Regions from separate parts of the Alteromonas sp. R7 genome, predicted to be linked through region 3. Evidence: predicted binding sites of a transcription regulator. Region 3 holds the regulator's gene; each other region holds the start of a gene.
The links. Region 3 encodes MetJ, which represses methionine synthesis genes. Its sites were predicted from a motif close to TAGACGTCTAGACGTCTA; they were not measured.
Positions count from the first base shown of each region.

Region 1: the regulator MetJ is predicted to act here: its motif matches at 1,983-2,000, upstream of thrA (bifunctional aspartate kinase/homoserine dehydrogenase I).
Region 2: the regulator MetJ is predicted to act here: its motif matches at 3,190-3,207, upstream of metA (homoserine O-acetyltransferase MetA).

Region 1 is NZ_JBVTQX010000001.1:141,089-147,848, forward strand. It holds gene AC0J2X_RS00640 (excinuclease ABC subunit UvrA) at 1-1,798, shown strand, start outside; gene thrA (bifunctional aspartate kinase/homoserine dehydrogenase I) at 2,175-4,640, shown strand; gene thrB (homoserine kinase) at 4,811-5,755, shown strand; gene thrC (threonine synthase) at 5,874-6,760, shown strand, end outside.
Region 2 is NZ_JBVTQX010000002.1:20,758-27,517, reverse strand. It holds gene AC0J2X_RS02990 (protein-glutamate methylesterase/protein-glutamine glutaminase) at 1-550, shown strand, start outside; gene AC0J2X_RS02985 (ParA family protein) at 579-1,343, shown strand; gene AC0J2X_RS02980 (chemotaxis protein CheW) at 1,351-2,157, shown strand; gene AC0J2X_RS02975 (chemotaxis protein CheW) at 2,175-2,666, shown strand; gene AC0J2X_RS02970 (DUF2802 domain-containing protein) at 2,726-3,160, shown strand; gene metA (homoserine O-acetyltransferase MetA) at 3,272-4,210, shown strand; gene AC0J2X_RS02960 (homocysteine S-methyltransferase family protein) at 4,214-5,281, shown strand; gene metH (methionine synthase) at 5,291-6,760, shown strand, end outside.
Region 3 is NZ_JBVTQX010000005.1:125,059-131,818, forward strand. It holds gene priA (primosomal protein N') at 14-2,203, opposite strand; gene rpmE (50S ribosomal protein L31) at 2,671-2,883, shown strand; gene AC0J2X_RS09840 (hypothetical protein) at 3,089-3,406, opposite strand; gene AC0J2X_RS09845 (malic enzyme-like NAD(P)-binding protein) at 4,086-5,321, shown strand; gene metJ (met regulon transcriptional regulator MetJ) at 5,483-5,815, opposite strand; gene metF (methylenetetrahydrofolate reductase) at 5,977-6,760, shown strand, end outside.

The DNA.
Region 1 (6,760 bases), on a different contig from region 3:
CAGCGCGCGACGTCATGTGCTCGATACGTTTAAAACCTCTCAAAAAGAGAAAATGAAGCAGCGAATTGCTCCCTTTATATCTGTTGAAGCATGTCCGGTTTGCCGTGGAAAAAAGCTTAAGCAAAATGCGCTGGCAGTGAAAGTTGATGGCTTAGATATTATTGAGTTTTCAAGGCTGCCACTACAGCAAGTTCACGAAAAGCTTCAGGCATTAAGAAAGTCAGTCAAAGGTGATACTTCAGAGCGTGGTCAGGTGATACGTACTATTACGGGCGACATTATTGAAAGAGTGAAGCCCATAGTAGCGCTTGGGCTTCATTACCTTTCGTTAGATAGAAGTACAACAAGTATCTCAGTAGGCGAACTACAGCGATTGCGTCTGACGACCCAGCTTAAATCGAATTTATTTGGCGTTGTCTTTGTTATGGATGAACCCTCATCAGGTCTTCACCCTCGCGATGTAGAAGGGCTTATTCACGCGCTTCACAATATTACCGATACGGGCAATTCACTGCTCGTTGTCGAGCACAATCCTTACGTCATCAAAGGGGCTAACTGGGTCGTAGATGTAGGGCCGAAAGCGGGAGTGAACGGAGGTGAGCTTGTCTATAGTGGGCCGGTTAAAGAACTGGCAAGCACAAAAAACTCTTTAACGGCAGACTATGTTTTTAACAATAAAGCACTAAGCCAGCGTATAAAACGTAAATCATCAGGGGGATTGCGTTTAAAAGACGTGTCCAGAAATAATGTCAGCCATGTTGATATTGATATTCCACTAGGTGTGATGACCTGTGTCACTGGCGTTTCCGGCTCTGGAAAGTCGAGTTTAATTAGCCAAGCATTAGTTGAGTTAGTCAAAGGTGGTTTAAATACAGCCGAGAAAGAAGGGAAGCGAGCGCAAGAAACAAGAGAAACGAAAGAACTGCTTACTGACGCCAATTCGCTTCTTACTAACGACACTTTTTCACTTAAAAGTGAACCGCGACAAGGCTGTATTGAAAGCGGACTTGAAGCGTTAAGCCGTATAGTTGTGGTAGATCAGTCTCCCATCGGCAGGACTCCCCGTTCAACTTTGGCAACCTATACCGGCATATTTGACCAAATCAGAAGTTTATTTGCTTCAACCGAAGAAGCAAAATCCCGTGGTTACGATGCGGGTCATTTCTCGTTTAACGTTGCAAAAGGGCGGTGCCCACATTGTGAAGGCTTGGGTGTGGTATCGGTAGAATTACTATTTATGCCGAGTGTTTATTCCCCCTGTACTGTTTGTAACGGTCAGCGTTTTAACGATAACGTACTGGAAGTTGGTTACAATGAGCATTCTATCGCTGATGTATTATCGCTTACGGTTGAAGAAGCACTATCTGTATTTAGTGATAATCAAGTTATTACGCGGGGACTTAAAACGCTAATGAACGTAGGGCTTGGCTATCTAACCCTTGGGCAAAGTGCCACTGAATTATCAGGCGGCGAGGCGCAGCGCATTAAATTAGCGTCAGAACTTAAACGTGCCCAAAATGCTAATACCCTATACGTGCTTGATGAACCTACAACAGGTTTACATCTTTCAGACACTGCATTGCTTATGCAGCATTTAAGCACCTTAGTTGAAGCGGGGAATACTGTGGTGATGGTTGAGCACAATATGCAGGTGGCTGGGGCTTGCGACCACATTATTGATATGGGGCCAGGCGCTGGTGATGAGGGAGGAGAAATAGTTGCTGAAGGCAGACCAGAGGAGGTTGCTAAAGTTCAGCAAAGTGCAACAGCCCCATTTTTAAAGGCGAGTTTGGCTTAAAGAAAGGTTTTGATTGAGTTAGGTTTGAATGATCTTAGAAATAAGTCGTTGTTTAAAGCTACTTGAATACTAGTAAGCCAGCAAAGAAACGGCTTGAACTCGTATTTGTACCTTAAAAAGAAATATTAGTTAAAGAGTGTTGCACTTTTTGCAACACAGTGTAGTGAAAACTGCGGTTGACATATAGACGTCTATACGGCAAATTGCTTGTATGAAAAAGATTCTACTTACTCGCACCACCATTATGTTAATTACCACCTTAAAAAGGGCGGTCGCTGACTAGTGCAAGTAAGCAAAAGACAACGAAAGCCCGCCTAACACAGAGCGGGCTTTTTTTTACACACGTTTTAGCATGCGTAACCTTAAGGAGCAGCATATGAAAGTCTTAAAGTTTGGGGGTTCTTCTCTAGCCGATGCACCGCGATACATGCGCGTTATGGAGATTAGCACGGCGACCCACCAAACCGACGGTGCTGCGGTTGTACTCTCTGCCCCAAAGGGGGTAACGAACGCGCTTTCACTACTATGTGAACAAGCAGCCGCGGGTGAAGATTTCCAGCCGTTATTCAATAAGTTGAACGACACGGTTACCGGCATCGCCAACAACCTAAACGAAGAACTCGACGGGTTTGCACATGCAAGCGTGGTAGAATTCATTAATAGTCACCTTTCAGTATTAAAACAGCACCTTGAAGGTATAAAGCTGCTTGGTGTTGCACCTGATAATGTTGCTGCCGGTATTCTAAGTATTGGTGAGTACATCTCGGTGACGCTTTTTAGCGCTATGCTATCTGCTAAAGGTATCGCTAATCGCGTTATTGACCCGGTTAAGTATGTGCTGGCCGAAGGCGATTACCTAGACAGCATTGCCGATGTGTCGCTTAGTAAAGCGCGCTTTTCAGATGTGCCTACTGACGGCAGTGAATTTCTGGTCATGCCGGGGTTTGTTGCTGCTAACGAAGCGGGCGACAAAGTCACGCTTGGGCGTAACGGCTCAGACTATTCAGCGGCCATTTTAGCGGCGTGTATAGACGCAAATTGCTGTGAAATTTGGACAGACGTAGATGGTGTTTATAACGCTGACCCGAACCAAGTTGAAGGGGCAGTGCTGTTAGACAAGCTTACCTATCAAGAAGCGATGGAGCTGTCTTATTTCGGTGCCAAGGTACTTCATCCGAAAACTATCGGTCCTATTGCCCAACACCACATCCCTTGTTTGATCAGAAACACACTAAACCCAGCTGCGCCAGGTACGCTAATCAGCAATGAAAAAAGCGAGGTGTGGACGTCAGTTAAAGGTATTTCACAGCTTGATAACGTCACCATGTTTAACGTTGCAGGCCCTGGCCTTAAAGGCATGGTTGGTATGGCAAGTCGTGTGTTTGAGGTGATGTCGAACGCCAATATTTCAATAAGCCTTATTACCCAGTCTTCTTCAGAATACTCAATCAGTTTCTGTATCCAAAGCAAAGACGCCAGTCGAGCGTTAACGCTTCTTGAAGATGCATTCGCGCTAGAGCTTCAAAATCAATTGCTAGACCCCATTGAAGTGCGTCATGACCTAGCCATTGTTACTTTGGTTGGTGACGGTATGCGTCAAACCAAAGGCTTGGCAGCGCGTTTCTTTAACTCGCTTGCCCAAGCGCGGGTAAACAACGTAGCTATTGCTCAAGGCTCTTCAGAGCGCTCTATTTCAACGGTAATTGAAAGTAAGCGTGCTAAGAAAGCGGTAAAAGTCATTCACCAGAATTTTTTCTCTGACCGCCATACCATTGACGTATTCCTAGTAGGGTGTGGCAATGTGGGAACCGAACTGCTAGGTCAAATTGAAAAACAACAGCCTGCATTGTTAAAACGCAATGTTCAGCTGAGAGTTTATGGCATTGCAAATAGCCGGAAACTGCTGTTAAACAGTCAAGGGATTGATTTAAGCGGTGACTGGAAAGCGGCACTTGAATCGGCAAGCGAAGGATTAAGCGTAGAACGCCTGCATCAGTTCGCTAATGACAATAGTCTGGTAAACCCGGTGATTGTTGACTGTACTAGTCACGAAGCAATTGCAGAGCAATATGTAGATATGATGGAAAGCGGTTTTCACGTAGTAACGCCAAATAAAAAGGCGAATACGAGCGCTATGTCTTACTACCGCAAGCTTCGCAAGACCGCGCAATCGACAAATCGTCAGTACCTTTACGAAACCACTGTCGGCGCAGGGCTACCGGTTATTGATAACTTGCAAAAGCTATTCAGCGCCGGCGACACCTTACACCGCTTTGAAGGAATTCTATCAGGTAGCCTATCTTATGTGTTTGGCAAACTTGAAGAAGGCATGAGCCTGTCGCAAGCGACACAAACAGCCAAAGACAACGGCTTCACAGAGCCTGATCCGCGCGATGACTTAAGCGGCATGGACGTAGCGCGCAAGCTGCTTATCATGGCTCGTGAAGCTGATTTAGCGTTAGAACTATCTGACATTGAAATTGAGTCTGTACTGCCAAAAAGTTTTGCCGAAGATTGTTCAATTGACGAGTTTATGCAGCAGCTGCCAGAGTTAGATGCGTCGTTTGGTGAAAAGGTTGAAGCGGCTAAAGCAGAAGGTAAAGTACTTCGTTATATCGGCAGCATTGAAGACGGAAAATGCAAAGTAAGCATTCAGGCTGTACCGGCAAGTAACCCTCTTTCGCAGGTAAAAGACGGTGAAAACGCGCTGGCGATTAACAGTGACTACTATAGCCCAATCCCTTATGTAATTAGAGGATATGGAGCAGGTGGTACGGTAACAGCAGCAGGGGTGTTTGCTGACATTCTGCGTACTATGCCGTGGAAGCAAATGGCGCACTAAGGGCTAAATAACGCTTAGCTTGCTTAGCGTAGATAGGCGGCTAAAGTAAGATACTCGAAGGTGTGACTTAGGCCAGTAATGTTGTGGCATCGATTTAAAGCGCTAATTTATTGAGCTAATTTGAAGCGCTAATATAAAGAGCACGCCACAAGCGAAGTAAGAGTAATAATATGAAAGCATTCACGGCCTTCGCGCCGGCATCAATTGGAAATGTGAGCTTAGGCTTTGACGTACTGGGCGCAGCGCTTGCGCCCGTTGATGGCACTAAGCTAGGTGATGAAGTTGAAATAAAGGCGGCTGAGTCATTTTCACTAGAAACGGTGGGGCGCTTTGCTCACAAACTCCCGGGCGATGCAGACAGTAATATTGTAACCAAGTGCTATCACTATTTCTGTGAGCAAATGGAAAAGGCTGGAAAAACAACCTCTCCTGTTGCGCTTACGCTTCATAAAAACCTTCCAATAGGCAGCGGGTTGGGTTCAAGCGCAAGCTCTATTGTGGCAGCGTTTGCAGCGTTAAATGCTTACTTCGACACTCCGTTCGATGAAGATACTCTGCTTATAATGATGGGCGAATTAGAAGGCCAAATAAGCGGTAGTATTCACTATGATAATGTTGCTCCCTGTTACTTAGGTGGTATGACGTTAATGACAGGTAGCGATGCGCCGGTCACACTGTCGTTGCCGTTAAACGACGAATGGTACTATGCCGTCTGTTATTCAGGCATTAGCGTATCAACGGCGGCTGCTCGCGATATTTTGCCTAAACAGGTGGAAATGGCGAAGGCACTAACCTTTGGTCGACAGCTAGGTGTGTTTGTACACGCCTTACATGTAGGTAACTTTGATTTGGCAGCATCGGTAATGAACGATGTCATAGCCGAACCTTACAGAAAATCGCTACTGCCTGGCTTTGATGACGCTCGTGCGTTTAGTGAGCAAGCGGGTGCGCTCGCTTTTGGTATTTCTGGCTCGGGACCTACGGTTTTTGCCGTGTGTCCAAGTAAAGCGCAGGCGGAAAAAGTCGCCGCCTATTTAACAGAGAACTACATTCAAAATGAAGATGGCTTTAGCCATGTGTGCCAAATACCAAGCCAAGGCACCATTGTTTCTTAAGGTACATAGCTTTTTAAGGTATATGGTTTCTTAAAGGCAAATGATTTCCTAAAAGCACAATAATTTTTTAAAAGATTAAAAGGGCAGAGTACTTGCCCACATAAAAAGGTAACAGCAAGTGGAATTGGTAAATTTAAAAGATTCATCGGACACAGCAAATTTTGCTGAAGCCGTTAAGCGGGGCTTAGGTAAAAACCAAGGGCTTTATTTTCCAGAGCATATTCCTACCCTAGACAATATTGACGAATTGTTGGAAAAGCCATTTGTAGAGCGCAGTATTGAAGTACTTCGCGCCCTTATCGGCGATGAGCTGAATAATGGCGAGCTAGAAGAAATTGTTCAGACCGCATTTGCTTTTGGTGCACCAGTTGAGCAGGTCAACGATAACGTATACTGCTTAGAGCTTTTCCATGGCCCAACACTAGCGTTTAAAGATTTTGGCGGCCGCTTTATGGCGCAAACCCTATCGCGTATTAGTGAAGGGAAGCCAGTTACCATTCTAACAGCGACTTCAGGTGATACCGGCGCAGCGGTTGCACATGCATTTCACGGCATCGACAATATCAACGTGGTTATTTTGTTTCCAAAGGGCAAGATTAGCTCGCTGCAGGAAAAGCTATTCACTACGCTAGGCGGTAATATTCATACCGTTGCTGTTGAGTCAGACTTTGACGCATGCCAATCACTAGTAAAAACCGCGTTTGACGACCCTGACGTACGTGAAGGCCTTCACCTGAACTCAGCAAACTCAATCAACATCAGCCGTTTACTAGCGCAGGTTTGCTATTACTTTGAAGCAGTAAGTCAGTTGCCAAAAGAGAAACGAGACCAACTCGTTATTTCAGTACCTAGCGGTAACTTTGGTAACCTCACGGCTGGCATGATTGCTAAATCGTTAGGTTTACCTATAAAGCGTTTTATCGCAGCAACTAACTTAAACGACACGGTACCTCGCTACCTTAAAACCGGCGAGTGGGAACCTAAGGCGACGGTTGCGACCATGTC
Region 2 (6,760 bases), on a different contig from region 3:
TTCTACAGGCGGGCCTGTGGCGCTTCAAAAAGTGCTGTCTCCTTTACCTGCAGAGTTTCCATACCCCATTTTGCTTGTACAACACATGCCAGGAACATTTACTACGGCATTTGCACAGCGTTTAGACACAAACTGTAAGATTAGAGTAAAAGAAGCCGAGCACGGCGACATTCTAAAACCAGGTCATGCGTATCTTGCTCCCGGTGGGAAGCAAATGTTGCTAGAAACCATAGGTGCGAATAAACGCATTGCCATTGTTGATGCAAGTGCGAGTGACAAGGTGAATTATAAGCCCAGTGTTGATCTCACTTTCAGTTCTCTGGCTAAAGCTTATGGTGGGGATGTATTAGGAATTATATTAACGGGTATGGGGGCTGACGGCAGAGAAGGATGCCGAATGCTCAAGGAAAAAGGCGCAACGATTTGGGCTCAAGACCAAGATTCCTGTGTTGTGTATGGTATGCCTCAAGCTGTAGCCGTTGCCAATATATCCAGTAAAAATATAAACATTGATGATATGAGCAGTTGCGTTCAAACCGAAATGCGATAGCAGTTTGAACAGTAATGGAACAGCAAATATGAAAGTGTGGACAGTAGCGAATCAGAAAGGTGGTGTAGGAAAGACTACCACTACGGTGAGCCTTGGCGGCTTGCTTGCACAGCAAGGCAAGCGAGTGCTCATGATTGATACTGATCCACATGCATCGCTGAGTTATTACTTCGGTATCGATGCAGAAGCGTCAAGTCATTCAGTTTACGATATTTTTATTAAGTCTAATGACATTACGGCCGATAATGTTATGGATTGTCTTTGCCCGACAAAGTTAGACAACTTATATGTGCTTCCTGCAACAATGGCGCTCGCGACCTTAGATAGAACGATGGGTAGCGAACAAGGTATGGGCTTAGTCCTAAAAAAAGCGTTGGCAAAAATCGCAGGGGAATTCGATGTTGCTATCATCGATTGCCCTCCAGTGCTTGGGGTGCTGATGGTTAACGCTCTTGCAGCGTGTGACAAGGTTATTGTGCCTACCCAAACGGAGTATCTGGCGCTTAAAGGGCTAGACAGAATGATTCGTACCATGGAAATTATGGGACGTTCGTTGGACAAATCCTTTGATACTGTGATTATTCCAACTATGTTTGATAAGCGCACTAACGCGGCGCTTGCATCGCGAAAGCGCTTAATGAATGACTATGGTGAGCGCGTGTGGGAAGGGGTTATTCCCGTCGACACGCACTTCAGGGATGCAAGTTTAGTACAGCTTCCCATTTCCGCAGCGTACCCCAAAACACGTGGTGTGTCTGCGTACGAGAAACTATTAGCGGTATTGGAGAAATAACGAGAACATGAGCAAGCAATCGCCTTTTGCCCGTGAAGAAGTGATGGAGGCATACCTTGATAGCCTCCTCAAAGAGCCAGAAGCACCGGAAGATGTGACTGCGCGCACGGCAAAATTGCTCGAGCAGGCTTCTCAGCAGATGGCTGAAACGGCGCTTGCTTCTACCGCCAATGAAAGTGAGCCGCAATCGAATGAACAAGAAGCGATAGCGGAAAAGGTTACATCGTTAATTGAAACGCAAAAAGCAGAGACAATTGAAGATGAACAGCAACAGTCTCACGCAGAAACTTTAGTAGAAAATGAACAAGAAACTGCGTTAAACCGCGCTGAAAAAACAAAAGTTCCACTAAAGGATACTCTCGGTTTTCGCTTTCAGGCGCTATTCTTTGAGGTTGCAGGGTTAACACTTGCGGTGCCTTTGACGTCGCTAGGTGGGATCCACCAAATTGAGAAGATTGGCCCTTTATTTGGAAAACCTGATTGGTTTATGGGTGTAATGTTGCACAGAGAGTCTAAACTAAGTGTTGTTGACTCTGCAAAATGGGTAATGCCAGAAAAATATGACGAAAACCTCGCACAATCGCTTAACTACCGATATCTTATAATGTTAGGGGAAAGTGCGTGGGGTCTGGCTAGTGAAAAGCTAGTCAATACGGTCAATTTGACTACCGATGATGTTAAATGGCGCGAGTCCACAGGTAAGCGTCCCTGGTTAGCAGGGATGGTTAAAGAAAAAATGTGCGCGTTAATTGACGTTGAAGAATTAATATCTATGCTTAACAAAGGCTTAGGCAGTAACGACCAGACGCCATAGTATTGGGAGCCAGGTTCATGAGCGACGAAAGAATAAATAATAACGCCACCGACAGCAACGACGAAGTCCTTCAATGGGTAACGTATCGCTTAGGTGAAGAAACTTACGGTATCAACGTGATGCAAGTTCAAGAGGTCTTGCGTTATACCGAAATAGCCCCTGTACCCGGTGCACCTGACTATGTACTTGGTATTATCAATCTGCGTGGTAACGTAGTAACGGTTATCGATACACGTGCTCGTTTCGGATTACCGCCAACAGAAATTACTGACAATACCCGTATCGTTATTATTGAGTCTGACGAGCAGGTGGTTGGTATTCTGGTGGATAGTGTCGCTGAGGTGGTTTACTTGAAATCTTCAGAGATTGACAGTGCCCCTAACGTAGGTACTGAAGAGAGTGCTAAGTTTATCCAAGGTGTAAGTAACCGCGACGGCGAACTGCTTATTCTTGTAGATCTTAATAAATTGTTAAGCGACGAAGAGTGGGATGAGCTTAGCAACATCTAAATAAATGAATAGGCGGTATTGTTTATAATACTGCCTACATTTCCCCAAGGGTTATGTCCATGGATTGGCAGCTTGCTGCACCTACCTTATTAGAACTCATACTGTGTATTCTTGTAGTTATACTCATTGCCGCGATGGGTGTGCTGTATTCACACATTAAGCAGTTGCGTTCTGCATTAAGCGAAAGCGAACATGCTAACGCAGAGGCTATTGCCCGCACTGAAGCCCTTGCTAAAAATGCAAATAATCAACAAACTGAGGCGCAAGCACGCACCTTGGTGATCACTCGACACCTTCAAGAGTTAGACGAAAAGCAAACTGATATTGAAAACCAGCTTCGAGAACTCAAGCTTCAAGATCCTTCCCTACGCCTATATCAGCGTGCGGCGGACTTAGTCAAGCAAGGCGCTAGCATTGATGAAATTATTGAAGCCTGCGACATTCCTCGTGCCGAAGCTGAGATGTTGGTAATGGTGCATAAACAAAATAATTAGTATTTTTGAGCACCAGAGAAAAAAACGTTTAGACGTCTAGACGTAAAGATGTTGACATATCGCCAGTTATAGACACAATACAGATATTGTAATTTATCACTGGAGCCCTCTATGCCAATTCGTATTCCTGAGCAGTTACCCGCGCAGAATGTACTACTAGGTGAAAATATTTTTACCATGGACATGGACAGGGCTGCCAATCAGGATATTCGTCCTCTTGAAGTCGGTATTCTTAATTTAATGCCGAACAAGATAGAAACAGAGGTACAGTTACTTCGCCTGTTATCGAACACGCCACTGCAAATAAACGTGGATTTAATTCGAATTGATAATCAAGCGCCGAAGAATACCCCCCAATCGCACATGGATGCTTTCTATCACGACTTTTCAGCGGTAGCGAATAAGAAATACGATGGCCTCATTGTCACCGGTGCGCCTCTCGCGCTTATCGATTATGAGGAAGTAAAGTACTGGGAAACCATGACCACCATATTGGAGTGGGCGCAGCGTCACGTAAACTCAACCCTTTACTTATGTTGGGCTGCTCACGCCGCCATGTATCACTTTTACGGCATTACACGAGAGCTTAGAGACGAAAAGTTTTCAGGTGTCTTTAAACATAAAGTGAATGACCCGAACAATGAGCTATTAAGAGGCTTTGATCCTTCTTTTTACGCACCACATTCCCGTTATGGGCATATTAACACCTCGTTGTATAACAGCGTCGATGGACTTAGTGTTGTTGCAGAGTCTGACGATGTAGGCGCTTATATTGTGGCGTCAGAAGATAAGCGCATGGTATTTGTAACGGGTCACCCAGAATACGATCCAGATACACTTAAAGACGAGTATTTTCGAGATATCGCCGCGGGACAAACGCCAGTAATTCCAAAAAACTATTTTGAAGGGGATGATCCAGCCAAGTCTCCTATTGTACAGTGGCGCTCACACGGCAGCCTATTGTTTACAAACTGGCTGAATTATTATGTCTATCAGACCACGCCTTACGATTTAAGTCAGCTTGCTGAAAAGTCACAGCCAAAGAGGTAGCACGTGAGCCAAAGACCAAATTCTAGCGCGCAGACAACGCTTACAGAAGCCGCTAAAAAGCGCATCCTTATATTAGACGGCGCCATGGGCACCATGATCCAGCGCCATAAGTTAGAAGAAGAAGATTATCGCGGAACACAGTTTGCCAACTGGCACTGCGATGTTAAGGGTAACAACGATTTGTTGGTTCTTACTCAGCCCGATATCATCTATCAAATTCACTGTGATTACTTTGAAGCTGGCGCGGACATTATTGAAACGAATACGTTTAATGCTACGACTATCGCTATGGCCGATTACGATATGCAGGCTCAATCCCGTGATATTAATTTAGCTGCAGCTAAATTGGCGCGTAAAGCTGCCGATGAGTTCACAGCAAAGACACCCGACAAACCCCGTTTCGTGGCGGGCGTACTTGGACCAACAAACCGCACTGCTTCAATTTCGCCTGACGTTAACGACCCAGGCAAACGCAATGTTACTTTTGACGAACTCGTGGAAGCGTATAGCGAGTCTACCGAAGCGCTCATTGAAGGCGGTGCAGATTTAATCATGCTCGAAACCATCTTCGATACACTTAATGCGAAAGCGGCAGCCTATGCGGTAGAGTCGGTTTTTGAAAAGCTGGGTATATCGCTGCCCGTTATGGTGTCTGGCACGATTACCGATGCCTCAGGGCGCACGCTGTCTGGTCAAACCGCGGAAGCGTTTTATTATTCCATGCGACACATCAGTCCATTCTCATTCGGCTTAAACTGTGCTCTTGGGCCAGACTTACTGCGCCAATACGTGGATGAAGTGGCTACTGTTAGTGAGTGCTTAATTTCAGCGCACCCTAACGCTGGTTTACCCAACGAGTTTGGTGAATACGACATGGAAGGCCCTGAAATGGCCGAGCACATCAAAGAATGGGCGCAGTCAGGGCTAGTGAATATCGTAGGTGGCTGCTGCGGCAGTACGCCAGAACACATTCGCGATATTGCTAACGCGGTCAATGGAATTGCGCCAAGAAAAGTGCCACAGTTTGAACCCAAAATGCGTTTGTCAGGCCTAGAGCCGTTTGTACACTAGGAGGGCATTATGAGCGCAGAATTTTCTACATTTATTAATATCGGTGAGCGTACCAACGTAACAGGCTCCGCTCGCTTTAAACGACTTATTCTTGAAGGTGATTTTGAAACTGCACTTGATGTCGCAAGGCAACAAGTAGAGAACGGCGCGCAGATCATCGATATCAATATGGATGAGGCCATGCTTGATTCTAAGCAGGCCATGATCACCTTTTTGAATCTAATCGCCTCTGAGCCTGATATTAGCCGCGTACCTATTATGATCGATTCGTCTAAATGGGATGTTATCGAAGCAGGACTTAAGTGTGTACAGGGCAAAGCGATTGTTAACTCTATCAGCTTAAAAGAAGGGGAAGCGCTCTTCTTAAACCAAGCCAAGCTAATAAAGCGTTATGGTGCAGCAACCGTAGTGATGGCGTTTGACGAAACCGGTCAGGCTGACACGCAGGCTCGAAAAGTAGAAATTTGTCAGCGCAGCTACAAGCTGCTGACAGAAGAAGTCGGCTTTCCACCTGAAGATATTATTTTTGACCCCAATATTTTTGCAGTAGCGACGGGTATTGAGGAGCACGATAACTACGCGGTTGATTTTATTGAAGCTACCCGTGAGATACGTAAAACCTGCCCGTACTCTCATATTTCAGGCGGTCTTTCTAATATTTCATTCTCGTTCAGAGGTAACAACCCGGTACGTGAAGCTATGCACTCGGTATTCCTATATCACGCTATTCGCGCGGGTATGGATATGGCCATTGTGAATGCAGGTCAGCTAGAGGTATATGACGAAATACCGGCTGAACTTCGAGATGCGGTTGAAGACGTGATTTTAAACCGCAGAAGTGATGCCACTGAACGCTTACTCGATATTGCACCGAACTATCAAGGCGATGGAAAGGCTGCCGCAAAAGAAGATTTATCCTGGCGCGAACAAGAGGTTAATAAGCGCTTAGAGCACGCCCTAGTTAAAGGGATAACCGACTACATCATTGATGACACCGAAGAAGCGCGTCAACAAGCTGAGCGCCCACTACACGTTATTGAAGGGCCATTAATGGATGGCATGAACGTGGTAGGGGATTTATTCGGTGAAGGTAAGATGTTCCTTCCTCAGGTGGTAAAGTCGGCTCGCGTTATGAAAAAAGCGGTAGCCCATTTACAGCCATACATTGAAGAAGAAAAGTCAGACGACGCTAAAAGTAACGGCAAAATCCTATTAGCCACGGTAAAGGGCGATGTTCACGATATCGGTAAAAATATTGTTGGCGTGGTACTTCAGTGTAATAACTTTGAAGTGATTGATCTTGGCGTAATGGTGCCAGCGGCGACAATCTTACAAACCGCTAAAGATGAAAACGTTGATATGATAGGCCTGTCGGGCCTTATTACACCTTCACTAGATGAAATGGTTCACGTTGCCAAAGAAATGGAGCGTCAGGGCTTTGATATCCCGCTGCTTATTGGTGGGGCGACTACGTCTAAA
Region 3 (6,760 bases):
GCTACCCAACAAGCTAACTGAAATCGGTAGGATCAATATCTATCGACCACCTTACCTTCATTGCCTGTGGCAACGCCTGTAAAAATGGCAGCGCCAAACGCAGCGCATTGTGAAGCGGCGCACGCTTTTCATGGCTGCATACCAGCATAAACCGAAACCTGCCTTGCCGCTTTTCAATTAGACAAGGAAAAGGGCCATTTAGCTCAATGGCATGCTGCTGGAGAAATACTTGCTTACTGTCTTGTAAAAAGCGATAGGCCAAACTGCTGTCGGTCGCTTCTGCGCGAATGACAAACTGGCTAATAAATGGGGGAAGCCCTGCCGCTTTTCGCTCCATTAAAGCGTGTCTGGCGAAATGCCCATAGCCATTGTGCACTAAATCTTGTAGCAAAGGGTGATGAGGGTTGTGTGTTTGAAGCCACATCTCACCAGGTTTACTGGCGCGCCCTGCTCTTCCTGCAAGCTGAGTTACAAGCTGAGCGAGCTTTTCTGGTGCTCTAAAATCGGCACTAAAAAGTGCACCATCACAATCTAGCACCGCCACTAAGGTTACATGCGGAAAATGGTGACCTTTTGATAGTATTTGGGTACCGACCAGAAGCTGGTACTCTTGGCGGTTTATTGCATCCAGTGTTTGGTGCAGTTTATCTTTGCCCCGCACGGTGTCGCTGTCTATTCGTACCTGTTTAACATCGGGAAATAAACTTGCAAGCCCTTGCTCGACTTGCTCGGTGCCCGTACCCGCCGTAACTAATTCATTGTGATGGCACGCTTCGCAGTTTGATGGCATTGAGCGCATGCCGCCGCAGTGATGACACTGCAAACGGTTCTGCGCTTTATGCACCGTATACGGGCGGTCACAACGCTTACACATGACGGTTTCGCCGCAGTGATGGCAAAGCAGCGCTGGCGCATAGCCTCTGCGATTCACAAACACCAATACCTGATTTCCCGCGTTGATATGCTGGCGCATTATCGTTAGCAAGCCTTGTGAAATACCGTAGTGAATGGGTTGGTCACGCGCGTCCAACACATGCTGATGCGTGCTTTTCGCACCTCCCGCTCGCTTAGTTAACTGCAAATGGGCATAGCGACTGCTTAGCGCATTATTAAGTGTTTCGAGTGCGGGCGTGGCGCTGCCTAATAAAAGAGGAATATTGTGCTGCTTAGCCCGCATGGCTGCTAGGTCACGGGCGTGATAGCGAAGTCCATCTTGTTGTTTAAAAGACTCGTCGTGCTCTTCATCCACAATCAGCATGCCGGGGTTGTGCAGCGGGGTGAAAATAGCCGAGCGAGTACCGATGATTATCCCGAGTTCACCTGCTTTTGCTCTCTGCCATACATGTAACCGTTCTTTATCAGAAAGCTGAGAGTGTAAAACGCCCACTGCAATACCAAAGCGCTTTTCAAAGCGTGACACCGTTTGCGGCGTCAGCCCAATTTCTGGCACAAGTATAAGCACTTGTTTTCCGTCGCGCAGTAAGGGTTCGATGGCTTGAAGGTACACTTCCGTTTTACCGCTACCGGTAACCCCTTCAAGCAAACTTACAGCGAAATTGCCCTGCTGACGATTAAGTGCGGCAATGGCAACCGACTGCTCAGTATCTGGAATTGGCTTTTCAGACACCGATAACGAGGCAAGCCAACTGCCTGACTTAAATTCAGGCGCGACTTCTTCAATGCTTGCCAATGACTTATCGACAAGTGCTTTGACCGCAGGTGCGCCATACTGCTTGCGCGCTTGGGACGCTAATAAGGCACCACCAGCCATTGCAGTAAAACAAGCTTGTTGTTTAGGCGCCCGCGATAACGTGTCTGCAGTCGTTTGCTTACCTTCTTCGGTAAGTATTAACATGTCTTGGGGTGCTGGCGCTGCTGACTCGCCTTTGCGCAATAAAACAGGCAGCATGGCGTGTAGCACTTCACCCGGCGCATGATGATAGTACTGCCACAGCCATTGGGCCATTTTCAGCAACACCTCGTCTATAATGGGGGTATCGTCCAGTACTGACTCAATGGCTTTTAGCTTGTTGGAGTTTTCAATGTCGCTTTCAGGTTTGTGTAGGGTTTCAACAACTACACCCACAAGTTTGCGCGGACCGAAAGGCACAACCACTCTTACACCCGCACTTAGTGCGTTATCGTGGGTATACGTGAAAAGTTGGCGCAGCGGCACTGGCACGGCAACTTGGATAAAGGCCATTGCGAAGGTTCTACCTTATTTGACGATTGTTACAGCGCGTAATGCGCTTACTAAGCTTCTTATGTTGAAACTAATTATACTGAGGCTTCTTGCAGACCTATACGTTACAGCAGTTTGCGCTGCTAACAGCTAGCTACACATTTTGCTATTGGCGCATGATTTTGCCACTAGAGCATCTGGCCCAGCCTTGAAAGACAAATATTTAAACATACTTTACAGGTAAGCATAAAAGGAATGTTTTTAGTTTGGCCTTTTTATATGGCTACCTTTTTATACGGCTGCCTTGACTAGCTCTCTTGTTTAGCATTTGGCCAAAAACCGCTTGATCAAGGCCCTGCCATCCTTTATTATGCGCCGCTCTTTTGCGATAGGCTGTTCTTTGAACGACTTATCATTTGAATTAAGTAACGTATGGTGTGCGACTTCGGGTTGTATAGCGATACGGCCTTATTATGTGAGGTAACCCAATGAAACAAGATATCCACCCAAAATACGAAGCAATCACAGCAACTTGCTCATGTGGTAACGTAATGAACATTCGTTCTACGCTTGGTAAAGACATCAACCTAGACGTATGTTCTTCATGTCACCCATTCTACACTGGTAAGCAACGTAACGTTGACACTGGTGGTCGTGTTGATCGCTTCAAGAAGCGTTTCGGTGCATTGGGCAAAAAGTAAGCCTGATATCGAGTTCGAAAAAAGCGCCTTTATGGCGCTTTTTTATTGCTTAAAATTCACGCTTCACACAAACAAGGTGTGCCAAACAGCGCTTTACCGCCGTTATCCTACGTCAGGCCAGTACCTAGCCAGTGTAACAAGCCCTGCAACTCGCCTTTCTGAAAACGTTTTTAGCTTAATTTACAACATTCAGCGTAACCTGAACTCAGTGAAGGTTTTTAACATTAGATAAATGCCTATCCCAATTGCCGCCACTCACTTTCTTACACTCTTCTTCGCTATCAAAATAAATACCAACGGGTGCTGACTTAATTGACGCTAAAGCAATATTCACTTGGTTTATGAAGTCTATATCCCAACCATTAGTTAACGCCCGCTGCTTCTCCTGCTCAGTATTAAACACGGCAATCACTTGCGGCGCTCTCCAATGCCCTACGTGAGTTAGCCAAACAAATCCATTATTGGTAGATTTTACGCTTTCGCACACATCGGTTAGCACGGTTATTAGTTTTCTTTCTGTCATATCCTCGCCTTCAGCGCGAATTTTGAGTGGGCTTTCACAGGATTTTATCAGAAATATTGGATGGAGAATTAACGAGGTGTCTCCCTGCGTTCTATTTTCCTGATTTGGGTTTCTGTCCAATGCATTTATGAGAACGTGGATCCCTTTGATAGCTTTGTTTTTATCCTCCACACAATAGACCTACAGAATGTTATGACAAGTCAAAATAAATAGCATGAATGGCAATTATAGCCCCATTTTACTGGTCTAATTAGTACGCCTAACCTACATTGGTATATGAGAATTCTGATCAGATATGTACACAGTGATTGGCTGTGTTAGAGTTGCGATCGGCACTTTGATAGTGAGCATTAATTCTGTGAATAATGCATTGCTTTCAAGACTTATGGCGCTTTTGGGTACATAAACCAGAGGCTTGTATCCATTAAGGTATGTGAACAAAATCAGTAAAGGTTAACGCCTAGTCTGCTTTTCCACATGCCACCTTGGGGCCTATTGATGATTGCTGTAAAACAAAGATCAACAAGCCCTAGTGCTAACAACTATTTATAATCACTTTTGTCATTACTTGGTTGTAACGCGCTTACGTTTATCTACCTATAACTATAACGACAATAAAATAGCTACAGAGCGTGAACGAAAACACCGATGAACCCTACATCTAAGGATACCTTTTTACATGTCAGATTTTAGACAACGCGCACTCGACTATCACGCCAAACCCACACCTGGAAAAATCCGCGTAGAGTTATCTAAGCCAGCAGACAGCGTCGATGACCTTGCTCTTGCCTACAGCCCAGGCGTTGCCGAGCCGGTCAGAGAAATTGCTGAAGATGCAGATAACGCCTATAAGTACACGGGTAAAGGAAACCTGGTTGCCGTTATCAGTAACGGAACCGCAATTTTAGGGTTGGGTAACCTAGGCCCACTGGCATCGAAACCTGTTATGGAAGGTAAAGCCCTTCTGTTTAAACGCTTTGCTGGCCTGGATGCCATTGACATTGAAGTGAAGCATCGTACGACCGAAGAGTTCATTAATACGGTAGCGAATATCGCTGACACATTTGGCGGCATTAACTTAGAAGACATTAAAGCGCCTGAATGCTTTGAGATTGAACAAGAGCTAATTAAGCGCTGTAAAATTCCGGTATTTCATGATGATCAGCACGGTACCGCTATTGTAACTGCAGCGGGCATGCTTAATGCTCTGGAAATTCAGGGTAAAAGCATAGAGAGCGCTAAAATTGTGTGTATGGGTGCCGGTGCAGCAGCGGTCGCTTGTATGGAACTGCTTATAAAGTGTGGTGCCCAGCGTGAGCGTATTTATATGCTAGACAGAAAAGGCGTTATCCATACTCGTCGCGAAGACTTAACTGAGCACAAAAAGCTATTTGCTAACAATACTGACAAGCGTACGCTTGAAGATGTAATGGAAGGCGCGGATATTTTTGTTGGTGTGTCAGGACCGGATGTTTTACCACCAGAAACACTGGCCTTGATGGCTGAAAACCCAATTGTATTTGCATGTTCTAACCCAGACCCTGAGATAAAGCCTGAACTTGCTCACGAAGTACGTAAAGATCTTATTATGGCTACCGGACGCTCGGACTACCCTAACCAGGTTAACAACGTACTGTGTTTCCCGTTTATTTTCCGTGGAGCACTAGATGTTCGTGCAACGGCCATTAACGATGAAATGAAAGTAGCGGCAGTAGAAGCCCTTCGTGCTATCACGAAGGAGCCTGTACCAGAAGAAGTACTAGCTGCCAGTAAGAGTACTAGTCTGACATTTGGTAAGGAGTACATTATTCCTAAACCTATGGACCCGCGTTTATGCGAGCGTATTGCTACCGCCGTATCTAAGGCTGCGATTGAATCTGGCGTTGCACGCGTGCCTGAAAGCCCAGAAGAATAAAATTCTGGCGCATAAGGCAAAAAATGGAGGGGCTAGTGCTCAACCTTTATTTGCTAAAAAGTGCGCTTCGAGAATACAAGTACATAAAAACGGCGCCGTGTTGTAGGTTATCAATTAGCAATAACTTACAACAAAGCGCCGTTTCTCTTTAATACCAAATATCAGTCGTCTTCCGACACATCGTTTTCGAAGCTTGGATCAATGCCCATTTCTTCCATAATGCGTCTTGCTTCAGCCGGTACGCGATTGGGATTGTCTTTGCGCAGGTCATCATCGTTAGGCAATGGTTGACCGGTAAACGCATGCAAAAATGCTTCGCACAACAGTTCTGAATTAGTGGCGTGACGCAGATTATTGATTTGGCGGCGAGTACGCTCATCAGTAAGCGCCTTAAGCACATTAATAGGTATAGAGACAGTGACTTTCTTTACCTGTTCGCTCTTCTTGCCATGCTCTGCGTAGGGGTGAATATATTTACCGTTCCATTCTGCCATTGTACTAACTCGGTCTACTCTTTTTTATGTTATGAAGAGAAATTCTAAACAAGTTCACGAAAAGGTCAATTGAGCAGTGTAAACCTCTTGACGTCTAGACATATATTCTTTAATTTAGACGTCTAAACGTCTATAAGAATACATTTTTGAGAGAAAAAGCCATGGTTTCTTACGCACAAGGTATCGATGCATTAAACCAGTCCCTGTCGGAACTGCGTGATATTGATGTATCTTTTGAATTCTTTCCGCCTAAAACGGAAGCCATGGAACAGACCCTGTGGAAGTCAGTTGAACGTCTAGCGCCACTAAAGCCAAGCTACATGTCGGTAACCTACGGCGCGAATAGCGGTGAGCGTGACAGAACCCACGACGTTGTAAAACGCATTCAGCAGCAAACCGGTGTCGCGGCGGTTCCTCACTTGACCTGTGTTGATGCTAGCCGTGATGAGCTTAAGCAAATTGCAAAAGACTACTGGGACTCAGGTATTCGCCGTATTGTTGCGCTTCGTGGCGATTTACCGCCAGGAGTAGAAAAGACAGAGATGTATGCCTCTGATCTTGTTGCCTTGCTAAAAGACGTTGCCGATTTTGATATTTCTGTTGCTGCCTATCCAGAGAAGCACCCTGAAGCACCAAATGCGCAGTTTGATTTACTAAACCTTAAGCGCAAAGCAGAAGCAGGTGCCACAGAAGCGATAACCCAGTTCTTTTTCGATACGAGTGTGTACCTTCGATTTAGAGACCGTGCAGCCGCAGCGGGTGTCGACTTAGATATCGTTCCGGGTATTTTGCCGGTAACCAACTACCAAACACTGGTGAAATTTGCGGGGTTCACAAATGTTCATGTGCCGGGATGGTTACACAAAATGTTCGACGGCCTTGATGCCGACGACCAAGCTACCCGTAATCTTATAGGCGCTAACATTGCTATGGACCAAGTTAAAG